Regions from separate parts of the Sphingopyxis terrae subsp. terrae NBRC 15098 genome, predicted to be linked through region 2. Evidence: predicted binding sites of a transcription regulator. Region 2 holds the regulator's gene; the other holds the start of a gene.
The links. The regulator LexA, encoded in region 2, represses DNA repair genes until DNA is damaged. The targets are predictions, from matches to a motif close to GTTCCNCNCTTGTTCT.
Positions count from the first base shown of each region.

Region 1: the regulator LexA is predicted to act here: its motif matches at 3,544-3,559, upstream of recA (recombinase RecA).

Region 1 is NZ_CP013342.1:3,773,914-3,779,709, reverse strand. Features, by position in the region: gene AOA14_RS18075 (M13 family metallopeptidase) at 1-695, shown strand, start outside; gene AOA14_RS18070 (hybrid sensor histidine kinase/response regulator) at 767-3,166, shown strand; gene AOA14_RS18065 (response regulator) at 3,159-3,512, shown strand; gene recA (recombinase RecA) at 3,635-4,711, shown strand; gene AOA14_RS18055 (agmatinase family protein) at 4,918-5,733, shown strand; gene AOA14_RS18050 (glutathione S-transferase family protein) at 5,746-5,796, shown strand, end outside.
Region 2 is NZ_CP013342.1:2,921,254-2,927,049, forward strand. Features, by position in the region: gene gltX (glutamate--tRNA ligase) at 1-329, opposite strand, end outside; gene AOA14_RS13900 (ComEC/Rec2 family competence protein) at 400-2,496, shown strand; gene lexA (transcriptional repressor LexA) at 2,513-3,196, opposite strand; gene AOA14_RS13910 (molybdopterin molybdotransferase MoeA) at 3,262-4,452, opposite strand; gene moaC (cyclic pyranopterin monophosphate synthase MoaC) at 4,449-4,922, opposite strand; gene AOA14_RS13920 (sensor histidine kinase) at 4,938-5,796, opposite strand, start outside.

The DNA of each region.
Region 1 (5,796 bases), 850 kb from region 2:
AGTGGCAGCATGACGACAATATCAGCCGTCTCGGCGGTCCGATCCGGCGCTGGGAATGGGGCATGACCCCGATGACGGTCAATGCCTACGCCAATTTCGGCATGAACGAGATCGTCTTCCCGGCCGCAATCCTGCAGCCGCCCTTCTTCGATCCGAAGGCCGACCCCGCAATCAACTATGGCGGCATCGGCGCGGTGATCGGCCATGAGATCAGCCACCATTTCGACGACCAGGGTTCGAAATATGACGAAACCGGCAAACTCGCCGACTGGTGGACGCCCGAGGATGTGAAGGCGTTCGAAGCAGCGAGCAAGGCGCTCGTCGCGCAATATGACGCCTATGAAGTGCTGCCGGGCGAGCATCTCGACGGCACCTTCACGCTGGGTGAGAATATCGGCGATCTCGCCGGCCTCAACATCGCCTATGACGCTTACAAGGCGTCGCTGGGCGGCAAGGAGGCGCCGGTGATCGACGGGCTGACCGGCGACCAGCGCTTTTTCCTCGGCTGGGCGCAGGTATGGCGGCGCAACTATCGCGAACAGAATCTGTCGCAGCGCATTTCGACCGATCCGCATTCGCCCTCGATCCAGCGGACTTGGGTCTCGCGCAATCTTGACCCTTGGTATAAGGCCTATCAGGTTAAGCCGGGCCAGACGCTCTATCTGGATCCGAAGGATCGTGTTCGCATCTGGTGATGCGCTGACTGGGAAAGTGTGAATTGACCGCGCAGAGCCTGCCTTCCGCTGATACCGATTTCAGCAGGGGGGTGGGCGCTGCCGGTCCGCTTTCCGCAATTCAAGGGCTTTCCCGGATCGACCTTGCGCTGCTCGGCGGCCTCGCGCTGGTGTCGGTCGGGCTGTTGTTCTGGGCCACCGGCGACGCGGTGCTTGCCGCCGGTTTCCTTGCCGGACTCGCGCTCGCGGCGGGCGGCATGATCCTCGCGCGGCGTCTGTTTCCGGCGGCCGCGGTGGGCGAGGCGGCGCCGACCGATTGGTCGATGCTGCGCGCCGCGGTCAATCATGACGATATTGCGATTGCGATCACCGACCGGGCCGGACGCCTCGTCTGTGCGAACGACCTGTTCGCGACATGGATGGGCGGCTTCGTCACGCCGCCGGGCCTGCCGCTCGAAGGGCGCGGCGCCGAGCTGCTCAAAAATGCGGGCCGGACCGCGTGGCGCGAAGGTGAGGGCGGGGTCGATGAAATCGCAGTCGGGCCCTTGCAACTTCGTGCACAAGTGCTGCGATCGGGGCAGGCCGAAGACTATCTCATCTGGCGCTTTTCGGCCCATGAACGGCTCGATCTGGCAGGAGAGATCGTCCGCCACCTCGACGGACCCGCAGGGCGCACGTTGGCGCAGGCGGGGGTGATGGCGGCGCTGGTCAGTGCCGAGGGCCGGTTGCGCGTTGCCAATCAGGCATTTCTTTTGCGCGCGCTCGGCGAAGAGGATGCGCTGCATTATGCGGGGCGCGATGTCGCCGGAATGTTGCGGCTCGATGATGCCGGCGCGCTCTATTTTGCGCGTGAGGGCGATCGGGCAACGCCGGTGCGGATGCTGCAAATCCCGCTGACGCCGGCCGATACGCACGGGCCGATGCTGCTCGCCATGCTCGACGAGGAGATCGGACCCGCCGATCGCGGCACCGCGCAAAGCTATATCGAAACGCTGCTGTCACTGCTGCCCTTCGGGCTTGCGCTCGTCGATCGCGACGGGCGCTTTCTGTACATGAACCGCGCTTTCATGCGCGCCGCGGGCGTCGCCGATGGCAAGAGGCCGCGCTACCCCGGCGATCTTGTGGTCGGCGAGGACAAGGGACCACTCGCCGACATGATCCGCCGTCACAGCAGCGGGCAGCAGGTCGGCGGCGATCTGTCGATCCGGCTGGCCGGACAAGGCGACGAACCGGTGTCGATGCGCGTCGTCGGCGTGCGCGGGCTGGGCGAGGCGGCGGTTCTGCTTAGCCTCAAGGATTCGAGCGAAGAGTCGCGCCTCAAGCGGCAGGTGGCGCAGGCATCGAAGATGCAGGCGGTCGGCCAGCTTGCGGGCGGCGTCGCGCATGATTTCAACAATATCCTGACCGCGGTGCTCGGAAGCTGCGATCTGATGCTGATGCGGCACACGCCGGGCGACAGCGACTATGACGATATTCAGCAAATCCGCAGCAACGCCAACCGCGCGGCGAGCCTGACGCGGCAGTTGCTCGCCTTTTCGCGCCAGCAGACGTTGCGGCCGCAGATATTGCAGCTTCCCGACGTGATTTCGGAAGTGTCGCATCTGCTCAAGCGGCTGATCGGCGATACGGTGCAATTGTCGGTGCATCATGGCCGCGGGCTGGGTGCGGTGCGCGCCGACCCCGGGCAGCTAGAGCAGGTCATCATCAACCTTGCGGTCAATGCGCGCGACGCGATGCCCGGCGGCGGGACGTTGACGATCGAAACCTATCCCGTTTCCGCCGCTGAAGTTCGCCAGATGGGCAATGAATTCATGCCGCCCGCCGATTACAGCGCGCTGAAGGTCGGCGATACGGGGACCGGCATTCCGGCCGAAGTGCTGCCTAAAATTTTCGAACCCTTTTTCACGACCAAAGATGTCGGCAAGGGGACAGGGCTGGGACTGTCGACGGTCTATGGCATCATCAAACAATCGGCGGGCTTTATCTTTGCCGACAGCAAACCGGGCGCGGGGACCAGCTTCACCATTTACCTGCCGGTCCACCGAGCCGAAAGCGGCGTGCCGGCAACGCCGCCGCCGGCTGCGAAGGCGAAGAAAAGCCAGTGGGGCACCGGTACCATCCTTCTCGTCGAGGACGAGGATATGGTGCGGGCCGTCGCCGAACGGGCGCTGACCCGCGCGGGTTATACGGTCGTTACCGCTTCGCAGGGCGAAGAGGGGCTTGAACGCTTCGCCGCGATGGACAAGATTGACCTGGTGATCAGCGACGTTGTGATGCCGACGATGGACGGGCCGACGATGGTCCGCGCGATGCGCGCCAAGCGGGCGAACCTGCCGGTGCTGTTCATGTCGGGCTATGCCGAGGAGCAGTTGCGCCAGTCGATCAACATCGATGATGTCGCCTTCCTGCCCAAGCCCTTCTCGGTTGCGCAGCTTGCAGAAGCAGTATCGATGGCGCTCGACGATGCGGCGCATAGGGTGGGTCATGGCTGAAGACAGGTTGATCCTGCTTGTCGAAGACGATGTCCTGATCGGCATGATGCTCGTCGATATGTTCGACGCGCTCGGCTATCCCGAACCGGCGCAGGCGACGACCAACGAGGAAGCGCTCGCGGTAGTCGCGTCGCAGCCGGTGGCGGGCGCACTCGTCGATATCAACCTGGGCGACGAAAAGGGATGGCCGGTCGCCGATGCGCTGGCGGAGCGGGGGATTCCCTTTGCCTTCACGTCAGGCGGCGGCGACGTGATTCCCGCGCCGCATGCGAACCGCAAGCTGGTGACGAAGCCGTTCCGTATCGCCGAAATCGAGGCCGTTCTGGATGGTTTTTTCGGGGAATAGCGCGCGCCTCGCCGATAGCGCAAAAATATTTGTTCTCCACTTGTTCCTATAGAACAAATAGCGTACACAGCTCTGGCGTTGCGGTGGTTCTGCCTTCGCTCTAGAGCTGGAAAGGAACGGTCATGGCCGGACAATTATCACTCGTCGAATCGGGGAAATCAGTGAACAGCACAGACAGGCAGAAGGCGCTCGACGCCGCACTCGCGCAGATCGATCGCGCGTTCGGCAAGGGCTCGGTGATGAAGCTCGGATCGAAGGAAGCGATGCAGGTCGAGGCGGTCTCGACCGGATCGCTCGGGCTCGACATCGCGCTCGGCGTCGGCGGTCTGCCGCGTGGCCGCGTTATCGAAATCTACGGTCCCGAAAGCTCGGGCAAGACCACCCTCGCGCTGCATTGCATCGCCGAAGCGCAGAAGACCGGCGGAACCGCGGCTTTCGTCGATGCCGAACATGCGCTCGATCCCGTCTATGCGAAGAAGCTGGGCGTAAACATTGACGAGCTGATCGTGTCGCAGCCCGATACGGGCGAACAGGCGCTTGAAATCGTCGATACGCTGGTGCGCTCGAATGCGATCGACGTGCTCGTCGTCGACTCGGTCGCCGCGCTCGTCCCGCGCGCCGAAATCGAAGGCGAGATGGGCGACAGCCATGTCGGCCTTCAGGCGCGCCTGATGTCGCAGAGCTTGCGCAAACTCACCGGCTCGATCAGCCGTTCGCGCTGCATGGTGATCTTCATCAACCAGCTGCGCATGAAGATCGGCGTGATGTACGGCAATCCCGAGACGACGACGGGCGGCAATGCGCTCAAATTCTACGCCTCGGTCCGCCTCGATATCCGCCGCACCGGCCAGATCAAGGACCGCGACGAAATCGTCGGCAACACCACGCGTGTCAAAGTCGTCAAGAACAAGGTCGCGCCCCCGTTCAAGCAGGTCGAATTCGACATCATGTACGGGCAGGGCATTTCGAAGATCGGCGAAATTCTCGACCTCGGGGTCAAGGCCGGTCTCGTCGAAAAATCGGGCGCCTGGTTCAGCTATGATTCGATCCGCATCGGTCAGGGCCGCGAAAATGCGAAGAATTTCCTGACCGAAAATCCCGAACTGATGGAACGGCTCGAAAAGGCGATCCGCAGCCGCACCGATGCGGTGGCCGAAGAGATGATGACCGGCCCCGACGCGGACGACGACGATATCTAATCCGGATCCGGCGAGCCGTCGCAATACGGCTCGCCGGCGAACGGCGGCGGGTCCGTGCCTCTCCGGCACGCCTCCTTGGATCTGCCCGACCCCTCTCTTGGCAGGTCGGCCCGGCCGCCGTTGACCATGCCGCCGCTGACCATGCTGGCGGGGGCGTGTACCGCATCCCGGCTTGCGTGTTCAGGGGCAAGGACTACACAGGCTCGATGCCCGCGATCCGCCTTTTCGGTTTGCCGACCGACGTCAACAGTAGTTTCGAACGCGGCGCGGCGGGCGGGTCTGCGGCGATCCGTGCGGCGCTGCGCAGCGATCGCGGCAATATGGCAAGCGAGCTCGGTCCCGAAATCGGCACGGATATCGCCTTCACTGACGATGGCGACCTGCCGCTGACCGAGCATGTCGCACACGACGATGCCGCGATCCGGCGCCATGTCGCGATGCTGCACGAGGATGGCGAAATTCCGCTCGCGCTCGGCGGCGATCATGCGGTGACATTTCCGCTCGTCGAAGCCGCCGCCGCTTGTTTCGGTCCGCTCAACATCCTGCACATCGACGCGCATCCCGACTTGTACGACGACTTCGGCGGCAATCCGCGCAGCCATGCGTCGCCCTTTGCCCGGATATGCGAAGCGGGCCTTGCCGCGCGGTTGGTCCAGGTCGGTATCCGCACGTTGAATCGCCATTGCGCCACACAAGCCGATCGCTTCGGCGTCGAGATCGTCCCGATGGCGGACTTGGTTCCCGAAGCGGTGCCGGTGCTGAGCGGCCCGCTCTATATCTCGATCGACCTCGACGGGCTCGATCCGTCGGCGGCGCCCGGCGTCGCGCATCCCGAGCCCGGCGGGCTGACAGTGCGCGAACTGCTCGCGGTGCTGCACCGGCAGTGCGCGCCGATCGTCGGCGCGGACATCGTCGAACATCATCCGGGCCGCGACATCGGCGGCGTGACCGCTATTGTCGGCGCCAAGCTGGTGCGCGAGCTGGCGGCGTTAATCGATCGCAACGGATATTGGCGCGGATAAGAGGAGAATGCGGTGAGCCTGATCGTCCACCATCTGAACAACAGCCGGTCGCAGCGCATATTG
Region 2 (5,796 bases):
TTGGCGAGCAGCTCGTGCGCAACCTCGGCATGGCGCGCCGCGCGCGCGAACTGATAGACGGTCTCGCCGTCCCAATCGAGGTCGAGCCATTGCATCCCGTCGAGTATTGCGTCGATCGCGGCATCGGTCGAGCGTGCGCGGTCGGTATCCTCGATCCGCAGCAGGAACTTGCCGCCGTGATGACGCGCAAAAAGCCAGTTGAACAGCGCGGTCCGCGCGCCGCCGATGTGCAGATATCCCGTGGGGGAGGGGGCGAAGCGGGTGACGACGGCGGCGCCCGTCGCTTCGGGGGTCGCTTCTGCCAATTCGGTTTTGTTTTCGGTTGCCACTCTGGCCTCTTTCACTCAGGCTGCCGGCCGCGGAACAGGGACCGCGGCGGATTTCGGGGCTGCCCCTAGCATGGCGACAAGCAGGCTTCAAACGCCCATTGCCGCGCGGACGCTTTCATGGTTCGGCGCGTTTCCGGCGGCGCTCGAGAGGCGCCTGGAGATCGAGCGCGAGCGGCTGCCGCTCTGGCTTCCCGTGGCCTTCGGCGCGGGGATCGCGCTGTGGTTCGCTTTGCCGACCGCAGCGCAATGGATCGGGCTTCTTTGCGCCTTGGCGGGGGGCATGGCCTTCGGCCTGGCAATCGGCTGGCAGACCCGCGTTGGCCGCGCGCTGACGATCGGCTGCGGGGTTGCGGCGGCAGGGCTGCTGCTGATCTGGGGCCGCGCGCTGTGGGTCGAGGCACCAGTGCTCGCGCGGCCGGTGACGACCGAATTTTCGGCGCGGGTCGAAGCCGCCGAGCCCTTGCCGGCGCGCGCGCAATTGCGGCTTGTCGTGCGGCCGCTCGCGCGTCCCGATCTGCCACCGCGCCTGCGGCTGACGCTGCGCGGCGACCAGCGGCGCGCGATCGTGCCGGGGACGATGATCGGCGTGCGCGCGCGGCTGATGCCGCCGCCAACCGCGAGCCTGCCCGGCGGCTACGACTTTGCGCAGCGCGCGTGGTTCGACCGCATCGGCGCGGTCGGAACAGTGCTTGGCGATGTCATACTGCCGCCGGGCGCCGAGCATGCGCGCCAGCCGCTGCGCGCGCGGCTGAGCGAGCATATCCATCGCCAGGTTGCGGGGTCGCCGGGCGGCGTCGCGTCGGCGCTGGTGACGGGCGATCGCGGCGCGATCACGCCCGAGGACGAGGAGGCGATGCGGCGCAGCGGGCTGGCGCATCTGCTGTCGATCAGCGGACTGCACGTCACCGCCGTGGTCGGCTTCGCGATGCTGCTCGCCATGCGGTTGCTGGCGCTCAGCCCGCGGCTCGCGCTCGCGGGCTATGTGTTGCCGCTTGCCGCCGCCGCCGGGGCGCTCGCTGGGGGCGGCTATACGTGGTTGGCTGGCGCCGAGGTGCCGACGCTGCGGTCGTTGATCGCGGCGTTGCTGGTCCTGGCGGCGATCCTGCTGGGGCGCGAGGCGATTACCCTGCGGCTCGTCGCCGCCGGCGCGCTGCTCGTGCTATTGTGGCGGCCCGAGGCGCTGGTTGGGCCGAGTTTCCAGCTCAGCTTCGCGGCGGTAACCGCGATCGTCGCGCTCCACGAAAGCAGGGCGATGCAGCGCTTCGTCGCGCGGCGCGAGGAGCCATTTGCCTTCCGCTTCGGGCGTGGCGTCGCCGGCTTGCTGATCACCGGCATCGTCGTCGAGGTCGCCTTGTCGCCGATCGCGCTGTTCCATTTTCACAAGGCCGGGCTTTATGGCGCGCTCGCCAATGTCGTCGCGATCCCGCTGACCATCTTCGTCATCATGCCGGCGGAGGCTTTGGCGCTGCTGTTCGACGCGGTAGGGGCGGGGGCGCCCTTCTGGTGGGTCGCCGATCATGCGCTGCGCCTGCTCATCGGGCTCGCGCATCATGTCGCCGCGGCGCCTGGCGCCGTCACCACCTTGTCCGTGTTTCCGCCATGGGCCTTCGGCGTCGCAATGGCGGGCGGGCTGTGGATATTGCTGTGGCGCAGCGGGTGGCGCTGGGCGGGCGCCGTGCCGCTGGTAGCGGGAATGGCGGTGCTGCTCGCACAGCCGCGCCCCGACCTGCTCGTGACCGGCGACGGGCGGCATATCGCAGCCGCCGTGCCGGGCGGCGGCTATGCCATGCTGCGCGATCGTGCCGGCGATTTCGTACGCGACGCGATGGCCGAAGCGGCGGGGATCGACACGCCGCTCGTCGCGCTTGGCGATCTCGACCATGTCGATTGCAATCGCGATTTCTGCCGTTGGACCCAAGGCAGGGGCGATGCGCCGCGCGTCATCCTTGCCGCGCATGGGCGCGACCGGATCGCGGGTGAGGAGATGGCGGCCGCCTGCGCAGCCGCCGATGTGGTCATCAGCGAACGCTGGCTACCGCGCGAATGCGTCGCGCGCTGGCTGACGATCGACCGCGACACGCTGGAAGAAAGCGGCGGCCTTGCGCTTTATCTGGGCGCGAAGCCGCGGCTCGTTTCGGCGCTGCGCGCGGGCGATGCGCATCCTTAGCGCCGCCCGCACCAGCTTAGTGGTAACGACGAAGCAGTCCCGACAGCCGACCTTGCACCATGACGCGATCGGCTTCGTAACGCTGCGGCTCATAGGCGCTGTTGGCGGGATCGAGGCGCACCATCCGGCCTTCGCGATGAAAATATTTGAGCGTTGCGTCCTGTCCGTCGACGAGCGCGACGACGATATCGCCCTCGCGCGCGGTACTCGCCTTCTGGATCAGCGCATAATCGCCGTCGAAAATCCCCGCCTCGACCATCGAGTCGCCCGATACTTCGAGCGCATAATGTTCGCCCGCGCCGAGCAACGCGGCGGGAACGGCGAGCCGGTTATAATCCTCGAACGCCTCGATCGGGACGCCGGCGGCAATCTTGCCGTGCAGCGGCACTTCGATAATGTCGTTCGCGGCGATGGGCTTCAGCGCCGGTGCGGGCTTGCGCAGCGGCACCACATTGTCACTGTCGCTCCGCGTTTTGGGCTTGGCCGCATCGGGCAGCTTCAACACTTCGAGCGCACGCGCACGATTGGGCAGGCGGCGCAGGAAGCCGCGTTCCTCGAGCGCGCTGATCAGCCGGTGGATGCCCGATTTCGACTTGAGGCCCAGCGCCTCCTTCATTTCCTCGAACGACGGCGAGATGCCGCTGGCGTCGAGCCGTTCCTGGATGAAGTGGAGCAGTTCATGCTGCTTCGCGGTCAACATCGGTCGTTCTCCATGATGGCGTTGCCGGACATAAGGGGAACGATAGTGGAACAGACCGGAACTTGTCAAGCGATCGCGATATAGTTTGCAAGCTCCCCCGCCGCGCGGGGTGCTGCGCCGATATCGCGGACGATCAGCGCGTTGGCAGAGATCAGCGGTTGCGTCTGGCCGCTGTCCTGTCCGTCGCAGGGGGTGAGCAGTCCCTTGTCGAGGCGCGCGCGCAGATAATCGCGCCTTGCCCCGCCGGGCCCGAGTGGAACCGCGAGGGGGGCCTGGCTGACCTCCGGCAACGGCGCGGCCGCCCCGGCAAGGTAGCGGACGAGCGGTAGCAGAAAGAGCGTCGCGGTCACGAACGCCGAGGACGGATTGCCCGGCAGGCCGAGCAGGATCGCGTCGCCGATCCGGCCGGCGATCAGCGGCTTGCCGGGGCGCATCGCGATCTTCCAGAAATCGAGCTGCCCGCCCGCATCGTCGAGCGCGCCGCGGACATGGTCGTGATCGCCCACCGACGCGCCGCCAACGGTAACGATGACATCGTGCCGCCGCGCCATATCGCCCAATATATTGGCGAGAACGCCGCGATCGTCGCGCGCGCGCAGCGGCAGCGTGACGTCGGCGGGTTCGGCGGCGAGCATCGCGGCGAGCATCGTGCCGTTGCTGTCGGGTATCTGACCGGGCGCGAGCGCCCGCCCGGGCGCGACCAGTTCGTCGCCTGTCGTCAGGATCGCGACGCGCGGGCGTCCCCCGACGATCAGGTCGCCCGCACCGCCCATGATGGCGGCGGCGAGCGCGCCGGGAGAGAGGCGACATCCCGCCGTGAGCAAATGCGCTCCCGCTGCAAAATCGCTTGCCCGGGCGCGGACATGGCGTCCACGCGACGCGGGGCCATCGCCGGTGAGTGTCAGGCGCGCGCCATCGGCGATGACATCCTCTTGCACCACCACGGTATCGGCATTGGCCGGCAGCATCGCGCCGGTGAAGATGCGGATCGCTTCGCCGGGGCCGAGCGCGTGGGCGGGCGCGGTGCCGGCGGCGACTTCGCCGGCGATCGTCCACGGACCGGGCAGATCGGCAAAGCGGATCGCATAGCCGTCCATCGCCGACAGCGCCGCGGCGGGCTGGTCGCGCCCGGCGATGATGTCCTGGGCAAGGTAGCGCCCGGCGCATTGCGCCACGCCGATATTGTCGGCGCCGAGCGGCGGCTTCAGCGCCAGCAGCCGCGCCTGGGCCTCCTCGACCGCGAGCAGCGCGCTCATGCGGCGCGCCAGTCGCCCGACCGGCCGCCGCTCTTTTCGAGCAGGCGGATATCGCCGATTACCATGGCCCGGTCGAGCGCCTTCGCCATGTCGTAGAGCGTCAGCAATGCGACGGACGCGGCGGTTAGCGCCTCCATCTCGACCCCCGTCGGCCCGGTCGTCGCGGCGGTCGCACGGACCGAAATGCCATCGGCCTCCCAGTCGAAGTCCACGGCGACGCTGGTCAGTGCCAGCGGGTGGCAGAGCGGGATTAGCTCGGCGGTTCGCTTGGCCGCCATGATGCCGGCGATGCGCGCGGTCGACAGCACATCGCCCTTGGGCGCGTCGCCAGCGCGGATCGCGGCGAGCGCTTCGGGCGTCATCGTGATGCGGCCGCCGGCGACGGCACGCCGACCGGTCGCGGCCTTCGCGCCGACATCGACCATATGCGCCGCGCCGCTTTCGTCGAGATGTGTTGGTCGGTTCGTCATCGATGCGGTCCTTTGTCAGTGCGCCTCGGACAGCGGGAAGGACACGGACACGCGTGTGCCCTTACCGACTTCGCTTTGAATATCGAGCTGGCCGTTATGCCGTTCGCTGATGTGCTTGACGATCGCCAGCCCCAGCCCGGTGCCGCCGACCGAGCGGCTGCGCGCTTCGTCTACGCGGTAGAAGCGTTCGGTGAGGCGCGGGAGGTGATCGGGCGCGATCCCTTCGCCTTCGTCCTGGACCGACAGACGGACGCGGCGGCCTTCGCGCGTCAGTTCGACCGTCACCGGGGTGCCGGGGCGGCCGTATTTCATCGCGTTGGAGACGATATTGTGGACGAGCTGGCCGAGCTGCGCCGCGTCGCCCAGCACCGGCTGTGCAGCGTCGCCGAGGCGATCGACAATGTCCTGCGGCCGCGCCTCCGCACTGTCCTTCATCTGGGCGAGCGTATGGCGGACGATGGCGGCGAGATCGACCGGGGTGGTCGGGCGGCGGAAGCGATCGGCTTCGACCCGCGAGATCGACAGCAGGTCGATGACGAGCTGCTGCATCCGCCGCGCCTCGCGCTCGATGATCGCGAGGAAACGGTTGCGCGTCGGGGCATCGGCCTCGTCGTTCATGTCCTGCAATGTCTCGACATAGCCGAGGATCGCGGCAAGCGGCGTGCGCAGTTCGTGACTGGCGTTGGCGACGAAATCGGACCGCATGCGGTCGGCGGCATCGATCGCCGAGCGGTCGGACAAAAAGATGATGCGGCCGCCGTGCGACAGCGTCGCGATCCGCATTGTCCAGCGCTGGCCGGGCCGCGGATAGTCGGCGAGATCGACGGTCATCGCGCCCGTGTCGACGTCGCCAGCAGACAGCCATTCGGCCGCC